One region of the Pseudomonas sp. I2 genome, then DNA from elsewhere that is predicted to be linked to it. Evidence: riboswitches for the same ligand, from Rfam matches in the RefSeq annotation. Region 1 holds a riboswitch; each other region holds the start of a gene.
The links. Region 1 has a riboswitch for cobalamin ahead of cobO (cob(I)yrinic acid a,c-diamide adenosyltransferase). Riboswitches for the same ligand answer to the same signal wherever they lie in the genome.

Region 1 (6,260 bases):
GCGGTTCCACGACCCATGCTGGCCCACGAACGCCCCCTGCTCGAACGGCGCCGGCAGCACACCCGGCTGGGCGAAGGTCAGCCCGAGGGATGCGGTATGCGGCCCCACCGCGTAGTCCGGCACGATGGCCTGGGCGACCTTTTGCCGATCCTGCGGCTCGACCCGCCGGTCCACATGCTGGCCGTAGTAACTGAACGGCCAGCCATAGAAGCCCCCGTCCTTGACTGAGGTGATGTAGTCCGGCACCAGGTCGCTACCGATCTCGTCGCGCTCGTTGACCGCTGTCCACAACGCACCGCTGTGTGGTTCCCAGGCCAGGCCGTTGGGGTTGCGCAGGCCGGAGGCGAAGATCCGGTGCTGGCCGCTGGCCGGGTCCACCTCCCAGATCGCCGCACGGCCTTCTTCCTGGTCCAGGCCGTTTTCGCCGACATTGCTGTTGGAGCCCACCGTGACATAGAGCTTCTTGCCATCGGGGCTGGCGATCACGTTCTTGGTCCAGTGGTGGTTGAGCCGGCCGCCGGGCAGGTCGACCACTTTCTTGCCTTCAGCGCGAATCTGCATGGCCCCCGGCTCGTAGTGGAAGCGCAACAGGCGGTCGGTATCGGCCACGTAGAAGTCCTTGCCCACCAGGGCCATGCCGAAGGGTGAGTTGAGCCCTTCGATGAAGGTGGTGCGAATTTCCGCGACGCCATCACGGTCAGCGTCGCGCAGCAGGGTGATGCGGTTGGCGCTGGGTACGCCGGCGCCGGCCCGTTTCATCACCTGGCCCATGACCCAGCCACGGATTCCCTTGCCGTCGTCGGGCTTGGCCGGGGCGTTGGTCTCGGCCACCAGCACGTCGCCGTTGGGCAGCACGTAGAGCCAGCGGGGATGATCGAGGTGCTCGGCGAAGGCCACCACCTGGGTGCCGGTCGCCGACGTGGGCTTGGCGCCCTCCGGCCAGCCGATCGCCGGGGCGATGTTGACGGTCGGGATCAAGGTCTTGTTCGGCTCGGGCAGTTGCGGGGACGGTCCCGATCCGTCGCTGACGTCCAGGCGCGCGGATTCTCCGCAGCCGCCGAGGCTGACGGCCAGGGCCAGCAGTAGCGCGATATGCATCCTGTCCATGCTCGGGTCCTCGTGGGGGCTCATGTGGAATCAGAGCGACGGGCCACCGTCGAGGTTCAACTTGTCGGTAGGGCGCATTCGGCTAGCTGGGCCCCGCTCAGGCCTGCTTGAGCAGCAGCGCCACGCCGGGAAAGTACTGCGCCGCTTCATTGTGCAACTTGCGATAGGCGTAGGGAAAATACCAGGCGATGGCGCAAGCGCTGTGCTTCTGCAGGTCGTCGACCAGGTCCTGCAACTCCTCGGGGCTGGCATGCTGGCCGGCTTTCCACGGGCTGACGAACAGGGCGCCGACCTTGAGTTGGCTGGGATAGGCGATCTGCCGGGCGAGGGCGGCGGTTTCCTGCACAGCCGTGCTCAGGTCCAGGCGGGCGATGCGCGGCCAGCGCTGGCTGGCGCGCAGGTGGACGCTGTCTTCCGAGGTGCTGATGGACAGGTCGCAGCGGCCCTCGCGCTCGCCCTCGTCACGTTGCTTCTTGCTCATGGACTGTTCCAGCGCCACCAGTTCGGCCTGCCAGGCCGCGGCCGCGAGCAGGCCGGTGTTGGCCGCGGCGCCATGCCAGTACGGGGCTTCGTTGTCGCCATGGACCTGGTTGAAGCGGTCGATGCATTCCGGCCAGCGCTCCAGCGCCGGGCGCAGGAACTCCAGGCGCGGGTTATTGATGATCAGGCCTTGCATGCTGCGCTCTCCTGTCGTTGTGATCGCGTTCAGCGAAAATTGATGGCTATGTGATATCACTGCTTTCAGTTTGTTACAAGCGGCCGGATCGGCCATTGATCCAGGCCAGATCGGCCTCGTTTCATTGACGCTCCGGGTGCAACCCTCTAACCTTCGCGGCGTGTTTCAGGTGCTCTGCCAGCCGAGGCTGGGCAGGGTGAAACTGGGAAGCCGGTGGGCGCCAGCAAGGCGCGATTCCGGCGCTGCCCCCGCAACGGTAGGTGAGTCGAGGACCGCGCAGGGCCACTGGATGCAGGCATCCGGGAAGGCGCGCGGCCCATGGGCCCAGGCCCTGCTCACGAGCCCGGAGACCGGCCTGTCACTGCCAACGGCATCACGGAGGGTGATGCGCGGTGCACCGTGGCGTCCGCCATGGCCCCTGCGCGTTCTCCGTCTGCCCGCCTATCGACCTGTCGTCGCCCATCCGTGCCGACAGCCTGCGGAGAACCCTGATGAGCGAATCCTCCGAACGCGACGAACGCCACCTGGCGCGCATGCAGCGCAAGAAGGCGATCATCGACGAACGCATCGCCAACGCGCCCAACGAATGCGGCTTGCTGCTGGTGCTCACCGGCAACGGCAAGGGCAAGAGCAGCTCGGCCTTCGGCATGCTTGCCCGGGCCCTGGGCCACGGCCTGCAATGCGGCGTCGTGCAGTTCATCAAGGGCCGCAACAGCACCGGCGAAGAGCTGTTCTTCCGGCGCTTCCCCGAGCAGGTGCGCTACCACGTGATGGGCGAGGGCTTCACCTGGGAGACTCAGGATCGCCAGCGCGACATCGCCGCCGCCGAGGCGGCCTGGGCGGTTTCGCGCCAACTGCTGCAGGACCCGGGCGTGCAGTTCGTGGTGCTCGACGAGCTGAACATCGCCCTCAAGCACGGCTACCTCGACCTCGACCAGGTGCTCTCGGACATCCAGGCCCGTCCGCCGATGCAGCACGTCATCGTCACGGGCCGTGCCGCCAAGCCGCAGATGATCGAGCTGGCCGATACCGTCACCGAGATGGGCATGGTCAAGCACGCCTTCCAGGCCGGCATCCGCGCGCAGAAGGGCGTGGAACTATGAGCCGACCCCGGCATTGTCCGGCGGTGCTGATCGCAGCACCGGCGTCCGGCCAGGGCAAGACCACGGTCACCGCCGCCCTGGCGCGCCTGCACCGCAACCTCGGGCGCAAGGTGAGGGTGTTCAAGTGCGGGCCGGATTTTCTCGACCCGATGATCCTCGAACGGGCCAGCGGTGCACCGGTGTACCAGCTCGACCTGTGGATGATCGGCGCGCAGGAAAGCCGCCGCCTGCTCTGGGAAGCGGCGGGCACGGCCGACCTGATTCTTATCGAGGGGGTCATGGGGCTGTTCGACGGCACACCGTCGAGCGCCGACCTGGCGCGTCACTTCGGTGTACCCGTGCTGGCGGTGATCGATGGCACAGCCATGGCCCAGACCTTCGGCGCCCTGGCCTTGGGCCTGGCACGCTACCAGCCGGACCTGCCGTTCGCCGGGGTGCTGGCCAACCGCGTCGGCAGCCTGCGCCATGCGCAACTGCTCGAGGGCAGCCTGACCGAGGGCCTGCGCTGGTACGGCGGGCTCTCCCGCGAGCGTGGCATCGAGCTGCCCAGCCGCCACCTGGGGCTGGTCCAGGCCAACGAGCTGAACGACCTGGACCTGCGCCTGGACGCCGCGGCCGAGGCCCTGGGCGCCAGTTGCGACGCCACGCTGCCGCCAGCGGTGGCCTTTGCCGAACCCGACCCTATCGCCCCCAGGCCGTCGCTGGCCGGTGTGCGCATCGGCGTGGCCCGTGACGAAGCCTTCGCCTTCACCTATGGCGCCAACCTCGATCTGTTGCGCGAGCTGGGCGCCGAACTGCGCTTCTTCTCGCCCTTGCACGACCGGGAACTGCCCACGGTAGACAGCCTTTACCTGCCAGGGGGCTACCCTGAGCTGCATCACCAGGCCCTGGCGGCCAATGCCCCTCTGCTCGAAGCGATCCGCGCCCATCACGCCCAGGGCAAGCCGCTGCTGGCCGAGTGCGGTGGCATGCTCTACCTGCTCGAGGCCTTGACCGACGTGGCCGGTGAGCGCGCCACGCTGCTCGGCCTGCTGCCGGGCGAAGCGGTGATGCAAAAGCGCCTGGCGGCCCTGGCGCTGCAGGCTGTGGAACTTCCGGAAGGGACCCTGCGCGGGCATACTTATCATCACTCCCTGACCAGCACCCCGCTCGAACCGATCGCCCGCGGCCAAAGCCCCAACGGCGGTCGTGGCAACGAGGCGGTCTATCGCCAGGGACGACTGACGGCGTCGTACATCCACTTCTATTTCCCCTCCAACCCTGACGCGGCGGCGGCGCTGCTGCGGCCATGAGCGAACACGCCTTCAGCGACGCCGAGCGCGCCGCGGTCTACCGGGCCATCGGCGAGCGCCGCGACATGCGCCATTTCATCGGTGGTGAGGTAGCGCCAGCGCTGCTGGCCCGCCTGCTGGCCGCCGCGCACCAGGCGCCGAGCGTCGGCCTGATGCAGCCCTGGCGCTTCATTCGCATCAGCCGACGCGAGCTGCGTAGGCAGATCCAGGCGCTGGTGGAGCAGGAGCGCGTGCGCACCGCCGAAGCCTTGGGCGAGCGCTCCGACGCTTTCATGAAACTCAAGGTCGAAGGCATCCACGACTGCGCCGAAGTGCTGGTGGCGGCGCTGATGGACAACCGCGAGGCGCACATCTTCGGCCGCCGCACCCTGCCGGAAATGGACCTGGCCTCCCTGGCCTGCGCGATCCAGAACCTCTGGCTGGCGGCGCGCGCCGAGGGCCTGGGCATGGGCTGGGTGTCGCTGTTCGAACCGCAGGCCCTGGCCCAACTGCTGGGCATGCCCGCTGGCGCCAAGCCGGTGGCGGTGCTGTGCCTGGGGCCTGTGGCGCAGTTCTATGCCGGGCCGATGCTGGTGCTGGAGAACTGGGCCGAGGAGAAGCCCTTGGGCGAGATGCTGTACGAGAACCAATGGGGAGAACGGCCATGAGCGTGGCCCTGCTGACCGTGGCCGGCGTGGCCCTCGATGCCTTGCTGGGCGAACCCCGGCGGCGCCATCCGCTGGTGGCCTTCGGCAACCTGGCGTCGCGCCTGGAGCAACGCCTCAACGCCGGCGGGCGCGGCTGGCGCAGCCACGGCGTGAGCGCCTGGTGCCTGGCGGTGGTCCCGCTGACCCTGCTGGCGCTGATCCTGTCCTGGCTGCCCTATGTCGGCTGGCTGGTGGACGTGCTGGCGCTGTACTGCGCCCTGGGCCTGCGCAGCCTCGGCGAGCATGTGCTGCCGGTGGCCGAGGCCCTGCGGCGTGGCGACCTGGACGCGGCCCGGCAGCGGGTGGGCTACCTGGTCAGCCGCGAAACCCGTGAACTGGACGAGCCCGCCGTGGCCCGGGCGGCCACAGAGTCGGTGCTGGAGAACGGTAGCGACGCGGTGTTCGCCGCGCTGTTCTGGTTCGTCGTCGCCGGTGCCCCTGGCGTGGTGCTGTATCGCCTGAGCAATACCCTCGATGCCATGTGGGGCTACCGTAACCAACGCTTCGAGCGCTTCGGCTGGGCTGCGGCACGCATCGACGATGTACTCAACTACCTGCCCGCCAGGTTGGTGGCGCTGACCTACGCCCTGCTCGGCAAAACCCGCCTGGCCCTGGCCTGCTGGCGCCAGCAGGGGCCCCAGTGGGACAGCCCCAACGCCGGCCCGGTGATGGCCGCTGGCGCCGGTGCCCTGGGCGTGGAGCTGGGCGGCCCGGCGGTGTACCACGGCGAGCTGCATGTGCGTGCGCGCCTGGGCGAAGGGCCGGTGGCCGACGCCCAGGCCATCGAGCGCGGCTGGAGCCTGGTGCAGCGCGGTGTGTGGCTGTGGTTGCTGGTGATCTGCCTGGGAGCCTATCTGAATGCTTGAACATGGTGGCCGGCTGCTGCGTGCGGTGCGGCAGTACGGTATCCCCCGGGAGCAGTGGCTCGACCTGTCCAGCGGCATCGCCCCGTGGCCCTATGCGATTCCAGCGATCCCATTGGAGGCCTGGGCACGCCTGCCCGAGACCGAGGACGGCCTGGAGCAGGCGGCGCGCACCTACTATGGCGCCAGCGCGCTGTTGCCGGTGGCCGGTTCCCAGGCGGCGATCCAGGCCTTGCCCTACCTGCGCCCGGCAGGCCGGGTCGGTGTGCTTGCGCCGTGCTATGCCGAGCACCCGCATGCCTGGCGGCGGGCAGGGCACGCACTGGTCGAGTTGGATGACGCCCAGGTCGAAGACTGCCTCGACAGCCTCGACGTGCTGGTGCTGGTCAATCCCAACAATCCCACTGGGCGGCGACTGCCCCGCGAACGCCTGCTCGGTTGGCACGCCCGCCTGGCGCGGCGCGGTGGCTGGCTGCTGGTCGACGAGGCCTTCATGGACAACACCCCCGCCGACAGCCTGGTCGATTGTGCCG
Region 2 (6,166 bases), on a different contig from region 1:
GGCAGGCAAGAGGGATTGCGAGATGAAATGTTATCTTATAATTATTTGTTGAGGTTCGATAGCGCTTTTTCAGGTGGGGGGCTGTGCGATGGGCTGCAAAGCAGCCCCAGTACCGCTCAATTGGAGAAAGCCGCTCAGGTCAGAAGCTGTAGTCGACTGTCGCGAAGTACGACCGTGGCGCGCCGAGCAGCCATTGCTCACCACTGTGGGCGGCCACCACATAGTCACGGTTGAACAGGTTGTTCAACTGCAGCCCCAGGCGCACGTCCGGCAGCACCTGCCAGCCGAGGTTGGCATCGACCACGGTGTAGCCGGGGACGCTCTGGCTGTTGGCGGTGTTGGCGTAGCGCTCGTCGACGTAGCGCAGGCCGATGCCGGCATCCACGGTCTGGCCGAAACCCTTGCTCAGCCACAGGTTGGCGGTGCGGCGCGGCACGTTGGCCGGGCGGTTGCCGGCGCGGTCCTGGGGAACGCCGCCGACCCTTTCATCGAAGTCATCGTACTTGGCGCGTACCACGGCGGCGTTGGCCGATACCTGCCACTGGTTAGCCAGGGCCAGCTCCAGGGTCGCCTCCAGGCCGTCGGAGGTCTGTTGGCCGGCTTGCTGCTTCTCGTGGGTGACCGGGTCGTCCACCAGCAGCTTCTTCTTGACGATGTGGTAGGCCGCCAGAGTCCACTCGCCACGGCCGTCCCAGAAGCGCTGCTTGAGGCCCAGTTCGGTCTGCTTCGACTCGGTCAGGTCATAGTTCATCTGCGTCGGGTTGAGGCTGATGAGGTTGTTGACCCCGTCCTCGCTGGTGGAGTACTGGCCGTACAGCGACAGCTCGTCGGTCACCGCGAAGAGCAGGCCCGCGCGCCAGTTGCCGCCCTGCAGGCTGCGGTCGCTGCGGGTGTCGCTGACCAGGTTGTCCCGATCGATGTGGTTCTGGTCACGGCGTACACCGGTGACCAGCGACAGGCGATCGGTGAGCTGGGTGCGGTTCTCGGCGAACAGCGCGAAGGTACGGGTGGTGGACAGGGTCTGTGGGCGCAGCGCCGATCGGCTGTGGAACTCGCCCGGTGCCGGCTGCCAGGGGTCGATGTAGTCGCCGCCCACGTCTTCGTACGGCGAGTTGTTGTCGACGTTGAAACGGATCCTGTTGTACTCGGCACCCACCACGGTCTTGCTGGCCAGGCCGAACAGGCTGTGGTCGAAGGTGAAGCTCTGGCGGTCGCCGATCTGCTCCTGGTCGTGCTTGATCTGCAGGTAGCTGCCGCGTTCGAGCTGGCCGCGGTCGGCATCCCAGGTGTAGTCCTCGGCGTTGCGCCAGTGCCGGCGGCTCTTGATGTAGTACAGCTGGTTGCTGGCGCTGAGGTGGTCGTTGATCGTCCAGTCGGTGTCGAGGCGGGTCCACTCGTCGTGGTAGCGCTGGACGTCGTCGCGAATGTTGTAGTTCTTCTTGCGCAGGCTGTCGCGGTAGTGGCCGTCGATCAGCGGGGTGCCGAAGTAGTTCATCGGCTCGGCATCGCCGCGCTCGTGGGCGAGGGTGAAGCTCAGGTCGTCGCTGGCGTCGAAGCGCAGGGCGGCGCTGAGGGCCAGGTTGCGCGAGTCGCCGCGATCGACCCAGCCATTGCCTTCCTGCTTGTTCAGGGTGACCCGGTAGCTCAGGCGCTCGCTCAGGCTGCCACCGCTGTCCAGGCCGAGCTGTTGGCGGTCCCAGGAGCCGTAGCCCAGGCGCAGGTGGTTGCGGATTTCGCCGGCGAAGGGTTTTTTCGGGATGACGTTGATCACCGCGCCCGTGGCGCCTTCGCCATAGAGCACCGAGGCTGGGCCACGGATCACGTCGATGCGCTCGACCATCCACGGATCGACCGGGAAGCTCTGGGTACCGGCGCCGGTGTACAGGCGCGAGCCGTCGAACAGCGTCATCACCGAGCTGTGGCCGGTGAAGCCGCGGGCGGAGAGGGCGGTGCCGCCGTTGCCTGGGGTGCCGACCGAGGTGATGCCTGGCGAGCGGGTCACCGCGTCTTGCACGGTGAGGTTGTTACGCTGCTGGATCTGCCCGGCGCTGATGCTGCTGGTGCTGGCCGGGGTCTCCAGGGCGCTCAGGTTCAGGCGCGAACCGGCTCGGGTCGGCGTGGCCAGGTCGACGACCTGTTCGTCGCGGGTATCGGTGATGGCCGTGGAGGGCAGGGCCAGTACTGGCCCGTCGTGTTCATCGGCCAGGGTCGGAAGGGAAACGGCCAGGCAGGCCGCCAGGGTATGAAGCTTGGAGATACGGGACATGTCGTTCCACTGTCGCAGGAATGAATGGATCCCGGTGGAAACAACGCATAGACGACCAAGCACGTACGCAGGCGCGCACGCGAAAACCGGCCTGCGCCCGCCCACCGCGGGTTGCCAACGAAAAGCTCCAGGCCGGTCTCCGGGCTTGCGAGGATCATGAACCGTTCACCTTCCCATGCATGCGCACAGTGGTATGTCGAAGGGTTCGCTCGCCTACCGTTGCGGGGGCAGCGCCGGACTTGTCGTGGCAACGACGCACCGGCTTCCCGTTTCACCCTGCGCGCGGCGGCGCAGGACACCTGAAACTGGCGCGCATCTGACCACCGAACGGGTGGGGAGTCAATCGTTCGGATGCAGCTTGCGCTGGTCCAGGAGGGCGATCAGCGTCCGCGCCGACGCGATACTCTGGCCTCGATGTTCTTGCGCCCGATCAGCAGGGCGGGCTTCTCCACCACCGGCTCGTCCGCCAGCCACTTGTACATCACCAGGCAGTCCACCAGCCCCAGGCGAGCGTGCCGGTAGGCCTTGGGCAGGCGGCCGACGGTCTCGAAGCCGAGCTTGTGCCACAGCGCCACGGCCACCTCGTTGGTCGCCACCACCGAGTTGAACTGCAGGGCCAGGAAGCCCTCCTGGCGTGCCAGCTTTTGCGAGTGCTCGCACATCAGCCGCGCCACGCCACGGCCGCGGGCGGCCGGCGCGACCATGTAGCCGCAATTGCCCACGTGGGCGCCGGGGCCGGCGGCGTTGGCCTTGAGGTAGTACGAGCCGAGCAACTCGCCATGCGCCTCGGCCACCAGGGTTCGCAGGGGCAGCTCCAGCCAGAGCTGGCGGGCCTGCTCGACGCTGAGCCCGGGGTCGAAGGCATAGGTTTCGCGGGCCTGGACGATGGCCTGGAAGGTGGGCCAGAAGCGTTCGAAGTCTTCCGGGGTCATGGGACGGATGTGGATCATGGCGGCTCCTGCACGGGCTTGGCCGCCAAGTCTGGGTTGCCCGGCGCCGCCGCGCAAGGGCTGCGGCGCCGGAGGCGTTCAGTCGCTCGCCTTGCCGACCGCATCCAGGGCGCGGGCCGAGTAGACCAGCGCGGCACCGGCGTTCATCGCCACCGCCACGCCCAGCGCCTCGGCGATTTCCTCACGGGTGGCGCCGTGCCTGACGGCCTGCTGGGAGTGCACGGCGATGCAGCCGTCGCAGCGGGTAGTCACCGCCACGGCCAGGGAGATCAGCTCGCGGGTCTTGGCATCCAGGTGGTTGGTCTTGGCCCCGGCACCGCTGGCAGTCATGTAGCCGGCCACGGTATCGGGGGACAACTGCTTGAGATCGCCGATGCCGGCCATCAACTGCCTACGGTAGGCGTCCCAGTCCATCATGCTCATGGTTTTCACCTTGTTCGGTGGTGACAGGAGCTTTCAGGCTAGTCGAAGAACGAGGCTCTGGAGGGGCTGTGATGGCCAGGGCAGCGTCTTCGCTTCAGATGTAGATGAACACCAGCACCAGCGCCGCGACCACCGCCCACTTTTCCAGGTAGTAGCGGGTGCGGTTGCGCTTCTTCAGGGCCTTGCCGCGCTCGCGGATGCGGTAGATGCGGGTGAACAGGCGATTGATGCCGCCGGTCTTGTCGTTGGCGTCGTTGGGGGCCGCCGCGGCGGCCATGACGTTGCGGCTGAACCAGCGGTTGAAGGCGGTCGCCCAGCGGTACTTGAGCGGGCGCTCGACGTCGCAGAACAGGATGATGCGGTTGTGCTCGGTGGTGTTGGCGGCGTAGTGGATGTAGGTCTCGTCGAACACCACTGCCTCGCCGTCGCGCCAGGCGTACTTCTGGCCATCGACATCGATGTAGCAGCCGTCGTCGTTGGGCGTGTCCAGGCCCAGGTGGTAGCGGTAGGAGCCGGCATAGGGGTCACGGTGGCGCACCAGCTTGGCGCCTGGCGGCAGGGTGGCGAACATGGCCGCCTTGACCGAGCCGATACCCTGCAGCAACTCGGTGGTGCGTGGGCACAGCTTCATCGCCGAGGGGTGGCTCTCGCCATACCACTTCAGGTAGAAACGCTTCCAGCCGGTCTTGAAGAACGAATTGAATCCGACGTCGTCGTAGTTGTCGGATTTCTTGATCTCGCCCACGTGCAGCAGTTGCTGGGCCTCCTCGCGGATTTCCCGCCAGTGGTCCTTGAGCGGCTGCAGTTCGGGGAAGGACTCGACCGGCAGGTAGGGCTTGGCCGGGTGCTGGGAGAACAGGTACAGGAAGCTGTTGACCGGAGCCAGGAAGCTGGAGTGATCGCCCAGTTGGCGGGTCAGCTTGTGGCGAACCCGACCGCGCAAGTGAACATAGGCGATCGAGAGTGCGAAGATCAGGACGAGTGCGATTTTCATGAACGGATACTTGTCGAAATGGCCATGCGCCATGGCTTGAGCCCGCCAGCATAAACAATCGTGCCAGGCCTGTGCACCCGTCTTAAGTGGAAGGCGCAAACGTTTCATCCTGGTTCATCTGCCAGGTATCGAGGTGAGCGTACACTCGGGGCTGGCGCCCCACAGATCGAGGAGCATGCATGGCCCAGGATTCACGCCCCAGCGGTGCGCCCTTCAAGCGCCTGTTCTTCGCCTTGCCGGTCAGCGATGCCCAGCGCCGTGCCATCGCCCAGTGGCGGCGCAGCCTGGGGCTGCGCAGTGGAAGGCCCGTACCGGCCGAGAACTTCCACCTGACCCTGCTGTTTCTGGGCGATGTGGATGCCGCGCGGTTGCCGGCCCTGTGCGCTGCGGTCGACAATCTCACGCGCCCGGACGCGCCTTTGCGCCTGCTGCTCGACCGCTTGCAGGTGTGGCAGCGCGCCGGTGTGCTGGTGCTCGAACCTGGGGAGACGCCACCGGCGCTGCGGCAACTGGTCTATGCCCTGCAACAGGCGGCGCTGCCGCTGGGCATTGCCGAGCAGGTCCGCGAGTACCGGCCACACCTGACGCTGTCGAGGGACTTCCGTGGCCAGCCGCCGGAAGCCGCGGCGGCACCGGCGTTCTTCCTCGCCGTCCGGCACTTCACCCTCTACGAGTCACGCAAGGGTCGCTACTGGCCGTTGGCCGAATGGTCGCTGACGGGCTAAGGCATGGGCAAGCAAGGTCGGGTTCCTATGCTGTTTGGCTGCGGGCCGGCTCGAACAACTGCTGGCCCAGTTGCCAGGCGGTGCGCAGGTGGCCCTTGGGATCCTGGCCCTCGCTGTCGGTGAGCACGTTCGAACTCAGTACCTGAGCACCGCAGTAGTCGAAGATGCCGTGTTCGATTTGCACGCGCATCGCCTCGCCGTAGCCATGCCGCTCGAAGGTACCGGCATCGGCACCTGCGACGCCGACCAGGTGCACGGTAAGGCCCTGGAGTTTCTTGATGGTCGGGCCGTTGACCTGGTAGTCGAAGGCCCAGCCATTGCTGAACACACGCTCGACCCAGCCCTTGAGCAGCGCTGGCAGCGACCACCAGTAGACCGGGTACACCAGCACCAGCGCATCGGCGCGCTCGATGCGCGCCTGCTCGGCGAGCACATCCGCCGGTGGTGGGGCCAGGCGACGATGCACGGCATGGTCGGCCAGGCCGAAGCGGGGGTCGAAGCCTTCTCGGGCCAAGTCGGCGATTTCGGCCGTGTGGCCGGCGCTGGCCAGGCCGTCGGCGATGCGTTGGGCGAGGGCATGGGTCAATGATTCTGGGTCGTGGTGGCCGATGACGATCAGGGCATGCATGGCGGTTCTCCAGATGAAAGGGTGCGTGAGTGGGGGCGGCGTTATATACTCGTAGTAAGTTACTGTTGGTAAGTTACTTTTGGTAGGTAATCGATGTCAAGCGATGACAAACCGCTGCCGCGCAAACGCCTGTCCCGTGAGGCGAGGCGCCGCCAATTGCTCGACGTGGCCTGGCAACTG
Region 3 (6,260 bases), on a different contig from region 1:
GTATAGGGGTGTTGAAAAAGCGAGGTTGGTTTGTTGAAAAACCCTACACGATTAAGGGGTTTCAGTAGGCGGGGGCTGGCAGCGTCTTCGGCTGATTCCTGCACAGGTATTCGCGTGCCGGAATCAGCCGACAGGTTATTGGTCCGCGGGGCGATAGAGGTGGGCGTGCCCGGCTCGGTACAGGGCTGACTCGGCGAACGGCGCATCGCCCAGCACATGGCCCACCAGGATCAGCGCCGTACGCCGGAAGCCCTTGGCCGCAGTGCGTTCGACGATGTCCTGCAAGGTACCCATGACCCAGTCCTGGTCGGGCCAGGTGGCACGATGGACCACGGCGATCGGGCAGTCGGCGCCGTAGTGCGGCAGCAGCTCGGCGATGATGCGTGCCAGGTGCTTGACGCCCAGGTGAATGGCCAGGGTACTGCGGTGCCGGGCAAGGTCGGCCAGTTGCTCGCCGGCTGGCATGGGCGAGCTGTCGCCGTAGCGGGTGAGGATCACCGTCTGTGCCACCGCCGGCAGGGTCAGCTCGCAGCCGAGCAGGGCGGCGCTGGCCGCCGTGGCGGTGACGCCGGGGACGATCTGGTAGTCGATGCCCAGCTCGCGCAGGTAGCGGATCTGCTCGCCGATGGCGCCATACAGGCTGGGGTCGCCGCTGTGCACCCGGGCCACGTCCTGGCCTTTGTCATGGGCACTGCGAATGGCGGCGATGATCTGCTCCAGGTGCAGTTCGGCGCTGTTGATCACTGTTTCGGCACGGTGCCCTTCGAGCACCGCCGGCGGCACCAGGGAGCCGGCATAGATGATCACCGGGCACTGGCGGATCAGGCGCTGGCCCTTGACCGTGATCAGTTCCGGATCGCCGGGGCCGGCGCCGATGAAGTAGACCGTCATGGGGAATCCTTGCGGGTGAGCGGGGGAGGCGATTATCCGCCACTGGCCAGGGCGAGGGTAGCCGGGCCGAGGACCTGGCGCGTTACCCGTAGGGCGGCCGGGCCCTGGGCCTGGCTGGCGAGGGCCAGGGCTGCGCTTTCGGCCACCCCCCAGCAGCCGCTGTGCTGGAAGGTGGTTGCCGAGCGGTGGCTGAGCAGGGGTTCGAAAGCGTGCAGTTGCGCGGGGCTGAACAGCACGAGGGGCAATGCCAGGCGCCTGGCCAGTTCCTGCAAGCCGGGTTCGTTGGCTTTGAGGTCGATGCTGGCGATGCCGCGCAGCAGCGCCGGGGCCAGCCCGTGCGCCGCGAGGGCCCCGCGCAGCAGGGCCTGCAGGGTGTCGGCCGGGCAGCCCTGGCGGCAGCCGAAGCCGGCGTACAACGCCGGCGCAGGAGGGGCGAGGCGCATCAGGCTTGGCTGGTGCGACGGTACAGCCAGGCGCTGAGCAGGCCCAGGGCGAGCCAGAAGGCGGCGTTGGTCACCCAGGAGGCGATCTTGAACTGGGTTTCCAAGGCTTCGGGCGCCAGGCTCTCGTGCATCGCCGGTTGCGGCGCGCCGATCAGGTGCGGCACGACCAGTAGGGCGAGGCCCAGTACCTTGAACAGCCAGTGATGGGCGAACACCAGCAGGGCCAGGCCTGCCGCGGTGGCGGCGGCGGTGCCGATCCACCAGCCCTGGCGCTGACCCAGGTCGGCAGCGGCGGTACCCGGCAGCTCTGGCGGCAGCCCCAGGGTCGGCGCCAGGCAGAACACCGCGAACCCGGCCAGGCCCCACAGTGCGCCGGTGGCCACGCGGCCCGGTTCGCGCAAGCTGTACAGGGCCGCGAGGATCAGGGCGAAACCGACCGCGACCACCAGGTTGCCGCCGGTGGTGGAGAGCAGGCGCTGCCAGCCGTCTTCCGGTGCCCAGGCTTCGGCGTCGTGTTCATGGGCGGCGACGGCATCGCCGTGGCCGTGGTGTTCGGCGACGGGGGCCGCGCTTTCATAGGTTTCCGCCTCGAGGATCAGCGGGCTGACCCACAGGCTTTGCAAGAAGGTCAGCAGCAGGGCGGCGAGCAGGCCGCTGAAGCCGGCGGTACGGGCGATGCGCTTGATCATGCAGGCGTACTCAGTGGCAAGGGAAGGCGGCGCTGTGGCGGGTATCGTGGGCGGCGTTGTGCACGGCCTCGATGTGCGAGAAACCGGCGAAGTAGATCAGGCACAGGCCCAGCAGGCTGGCGCCGGCGGCGATGACGATGCGTTGGCTGAGGCTGACGGGGGTGCTGACGCTGTGTTTGGCGCTGGTGACGGGCATGACGCTTTCCTCTGCTTTGTCATAGGCGGCGGACAAGCGCGACAGCCCCGGGCGCAACGGGCCCAGGGAGATGCGACAGCGCCCGCCCACCGCGGGGTGATCATTCGACGTCAGGCCGGTCTCCGGGCTTGCGAGGAGGAGCAGGGCTCCTGGGGGGGAGCGTCACCTTCCCATGCCCTACGACGTGGCACAGTGGTCAAGACGCTTCGCTCGCTTACCGTTGCGGGGGCAGCACCGGCGTTGTCCGACCCCTTGGGGGCCTGGGACGCACCGGTTTCCCGTTTCACCCCCGAAGGGGCACCTGAACGCAGTGCATTAGCAAATCATGGGGCGGTTTCCCCGTCAATCGCAGGATAGGCAAGGCTTTAGGGCTGCCAAGGTTGACCGCCTGCCAACCACTGCGTAGCCTTGCCGCTTCGAGGTTCTCCGGCCGCCGCCGGAGCTAAGATGGGAACGCGGTCCAAGCCGCGGCTGCCCCCGCAACTGTAAGCACTGAACAGGATCGACACAGCCACTGCGCCAGCGCGGGAAGGCGTCATCCAACCGGCCCGGGGCCGGTACGGTGCAAGCCAGGAGACCTGCCTCGAAACGCTTTCGACTTTCAACCGGGCGGGGTGATCCGGTGGCGAACGGGCCCGGCCGTGGTGGCACGAGGCTTTCGTCCTGCATGCCCGCGCCATCCTGCCAAGGGCATCGCGACATGAAAACACTGGCCAAGCTCCCCGTCACCATCGTCACTGGCTTCCTCGGCTCGGGCAAGACCACCTTGCTCCGGCACATGCTCGACAACGCCCAGGGCCGCCGCATCGCGGTCATCGTCAACGAGTTCGGCGAGCTGGGCATCGACGGCGAGATCCTCAAGCAGTGCAGCATCGGCTGCACCGAGGAAGAGGCCAGCGGCCGCGTCTACGAACTGGCCAACGGCTGCCTGTGCTGCACCGTGCAGGAAGAGTTCTTCCCGGTGATGCGCGAACTGGTGGCACGCCGTGGCGACCTGGACCACATCCTCATCGAAACCAGCGGCCTGGCCCTGCCCAAGCCGCTGGTGCAGGCCTTCCAGTGGCCGGAAATCCGCAATGCCTGCACGGTCGATGCGGTGATCACCGTGGTCGACAGCCCGGCGGTGGCGGCGGGTACCTTCGCTGCCTACCCAGAGCAAGTGGACGCCCAGCGCAAGCTCGACCCCAACCTGGACCACGAGTCGCCGCTGCACGAGCTGTTCGCCGACCAGTTGGCCAGCGCCGACCTGGTGGTCCTGAACAAGGCCGATCTGATCGATGCCGAAGGCCTGGCCAAGGTCCGCGCCGAGGTGGCCGAGGAACTGCCGCCGGCGGTCAAGGTGATCGAGGCCAGCAGCGGGCGCCTGCCGCTGGAGGTGCTGCTTGGCGTGGGCGCCGAGGCCGAGGCGCACATCGATGGCCGGCGCACCCACCACGATGCCCATCACGCTGGCGAAGATCACGACGATCATGACCATGACGCCTTCGACTCGATCTCCATCGACCTGCCCGAGGCCGACGAAAGCCTGCTGCTCGACGCCTTGACGCAACTGGTGGTGGAGTTCGGCATCCTGCGCGCCAAGGGCTTCGCGGCCATTCCCGGCAAGCCGATGCGTCTGCTGGTGCAGGGCGTGGGGACCCGTTTCGACAAACACTTCGACCGCGCCTGGCGTGCCAACGAGCCTCGCCTGACACGCCTGGTGCTGATCGGCCAGGACCTGGATGCCGTGCAACTGGAGGCGCGCCTGCGCCAGGCCCTGGGCGCCTGATCCATGCACCTGCTGCGGACCCAGCCCGGCGGCTTCGTGCCGGACGACAGCATCGCCGACCTCGGCCAGACGCCCGCTGAGCTGGTGATCCTCTGCAGCGGCGACTCGCACCTGGCGCTGCTGGCGGAAACCGCCGAGCAGTTGCCAGACGACTTCCCCAGCCTGCGCCTGGCCAACCCCATGCAGGTGCAGAACCACGCCTCGGTCGACCTCTACGTCGACCAGGTGCTGCGCCACGCCAAGGTGATCCTGGTGTCGCTGCACGGCGGGGTCGGCTACTGGCGCTATGGCGTCGAGCAACTGGTCGAGCTGGCCAACCGCGGTGTACGGCTGATCCTGGTGCCAGGCGATGACCGCCCCGACCCTGAGCTGACCGGCCTGGGCACGGTGACCGGCGAGCAGGCCGAACGGCTCTGGCACTACCTGCGCCAGGGCGGCAAGGCCAATGCCCTGAACCTGTTCAACTGCCTGGCCAGCCTGTGGCTGGGGCGTACCTATGCCTGGGACGAACCGCAGCCGCTGCCGCGCACGGCGGTGTATCACCCCGCCAAGGCCAGCGCCACGCTCGAGGACTGGTACGGCCAGTGGCACCCGCAGCAGCCGGTGGCGCCGCTGCTGTTCTACCGCTCGCACCTGCAGGCGGCCAACACCGCCTTCATCGATACCTTCTGCACACGTTTGCAGGCGATGGGCCTGAACCCGCTGCCGATCGCTGTGGCCAGCCTCAAGGAGCGCGCCTGCCTCGACCAGGTCGAGGCCTGGCTGGACGAGGTCGGCGCCGACGTGGTGATCAACACCACCGGTTTTGCCCTGTCCAGCCCGGAGCAGCCCAACCTGCGCCCGTTGCGTCGCGACGTCCCGGTGTTGCAGGCGATCTGCGCCCAGGACAACCAGCCGGGCTGGGAGGCCAGCGAACAGGGCCTGGGCGCCCGTGACCTGGCCATGCATATCGCCTTGCCGGAGCTGGACGGGCGCATCATCACCCGGCCGGTCAGCTTCAAGGACCTGGCCTGGCGCAGCGAGCGCAGCCAGTCGGACGTGGTCTGCTACAGGGCCCACCCTGAGCGCATGGACTTCGTCGCCGAGCTGGCGCGGCGCTGGGTGGAACTGGCGCGCCTGCCCAACCCGCAGAAGCGCGTGGCGCTGGTGCTGGCCAACTACCCGACCCGCGACGGGCGCATCGGCAACGGCGTGGGCCTGGATACCCCCGGCGCGGCCCTGAACATCCTCCGCGCCTTGCAGGCCGAGGGCTACCCGGTGGCTGGCCTGCCCGACAGCGGCACCGCGCTGATCCAGCAATTGCTGGGCGGCGTGAGCAACGACCTGGAGCACCTCGACCAGCGCCCCTGCGCCCAGAGCCTGGCCCTGGCCGACTACCAGGCGGCCTTCGCCGACCTGCCCGAGGCCAACCAGCAGGCGGTGCTGGCGCGCTGGGGCGCCCCTGAACAAGACCCGATGTACCGCAGCGGGCGCATGATGATCGCCGGCCTGCGCTACGGCCTGACGTTCGTCGGCATCCAGCCGGCCCGGGGCTACCAGGTGGACCCCAGCGCCGTGTACCACGACCCCGACCTGGTGCCGCCCCATGGCTACCTGGCGTTCCACTTCTGGCTGCGCAATGGTTTCGCCGCCGACGCGGTGATCCACGTCGGCAAGCACGGCAACCTGGAGTGGCTGCCCGGCAAGGGCGTCGGCCTGTCGGCCCAGTGCTGGCCAGATGCCTTGCTCGGGCCGCTGCCCAACATCTACCCGTTCATCGTCAACGACCCAGGCGAGGGCGCCCAGGCCAAGCGGCGTACCCAGGCGGTGATCATCGACCACCTGATGCCGCCGCTGACCCGTGCCGAGACCTACGGCCCGCTGCGCGACCTGGAGCGCCTGGCCGATGAATACTACGAAGCGCAACTGCTCGACCCACGCCGTGCCCGGGAGCTGCAGCGCGACATTCTCGAGTTGCTCAAAGCCAACCACATCGACCGTGAGTTGCAACTGGAAGGCCAGTTGGACGATGCGGCACTCTGGCTGCCACGGCTGGACACCTACCTGTGCGACCTGAAGGAGTCGCAGATCCGCGATGGCCTGCATGTGTTCGGCCAATCGCCCGAAGGGCGGCTGCGCAGCGATACCCTACTGGCCCTGGTACGTGTCGAGCGTGGTGACGGCAAGGGCGGCAATGCCAGCCTCATCCGTACCCTGGCCAAGGCCCTGGCGCTGAGCTTCGATCCTCTGGACTGCGACCTCGGCCAGCCCTGGCAGGGACCGCGCCCGGCCAT

Region 2: another riboswitch for cobalamin. It lies ahead of WCE05_RS25405 (TonB-dependent receptor); the one in region 1 lies ahead of cobO (cob(I)yrinic acid a,c-diamide adenosyltransferase).
Region 3: another riboswitch for cobalamin. It lies ahead of cobW (cobalamin biosynthesis protein CobW); the one in region 1 lies ahead of cobO (cob(I)yrinic acid a,c-diamide adenosyltransferase).

Annotation. Positions count from the first base shown of each region.
Region 1 covers NZ_JBCGFQ010000004.1:32,221-38,480, forward strand. Annotated here, with positions in the region: gene WCE05_RS03230 (sorbosone dehydrogenase family protein) at 1-1,107, opposite strand, end outside; gene WCE05_RS03235 (hypothetical protein) at 1,205-1,783, opposite strand; cobalamin riboswitch at 1,934-2,157, shown strand; gene cobO (cob(I)yrinic acid a,c-diamide adenosyltransferase) at 2,275-2,886, shown strand; gene WCE05_RS03245 (cobyrinate a,c-diamide synthase) at 2,883-4,178, shown strand; gene bluB (5,6-dimethylbenzimidazole synthase) at 4,175-4,825, shown strand; gene cbiB (adenosylcobinamide-phosphate synthase CbiB) at 4,822-5,730, shown strand; gene cobD (threonine-phosphate decarboxylase CobD) at 5,723-6,260, shown strand, end outside.
Region 2 covers NZ_JBCGFQ010000093.1:12-6,177, forward strand. Annotated here, with positions in the region: gene WCE05_RS25405 (TonB-dependent receptor) at 140-2,266, opposite strand; cobalamin riboswitch at 2,379-2,584, opposite strand; gene WCE05_RS25410 (GNAT family N-acetyltransferase) at 2,647-3,216, opposite strand; gene WCE05_RS25415 (carboxymuconolactone decarboxylase family protein) at 3,295-3,639, opposite strand; gene lpxO (lipid A hydroxylase LpxO) at 3,734-4,633, opposite strand; gene thpR (RNA 2',3'-cyclic phosphodiesterase) at 4,813-5,358, shown strand; gene WCE05_RS25430 (NAD(P)H-dependent oxidoreductase) at 5,384-5,986, opposite strand; partial or broken gene WCE05_RS25435 (TetR/AcrR family transcriptional regulator) at 6,080-6,166, shown strand, end outside.
Region 3 covers NZ_JBCGFQ010000072.1:2,832-9,091, reverse strand. Annotated here, with positions in the region: gene cobM (precorrin-4 C(11)-methyltransferase) at 136-891, opposite strand; gene WCE05_RS24200 (cobalamin biosynthesis protein) at 924-1,334, opposite strand; gene WCE05_RS24195 (CbtA family protein) at 1,334-2,023, opposite strand; gene WCE05_RS24190 (CbtB-domain containing protein) at 2,034-2,219, opposite strand; cobalamin riboswitch at 2,315-2,539, opposite strand; cobalamin riboswitch at 2,622-2,820, shown strand; gene cobW (cobalamin biosynthesis protein CobW) at 2,920-3,987, shown strand; gene cobN (cobaltochelatase subunit CobN) at 3,991-6,260, shown strand, end outside.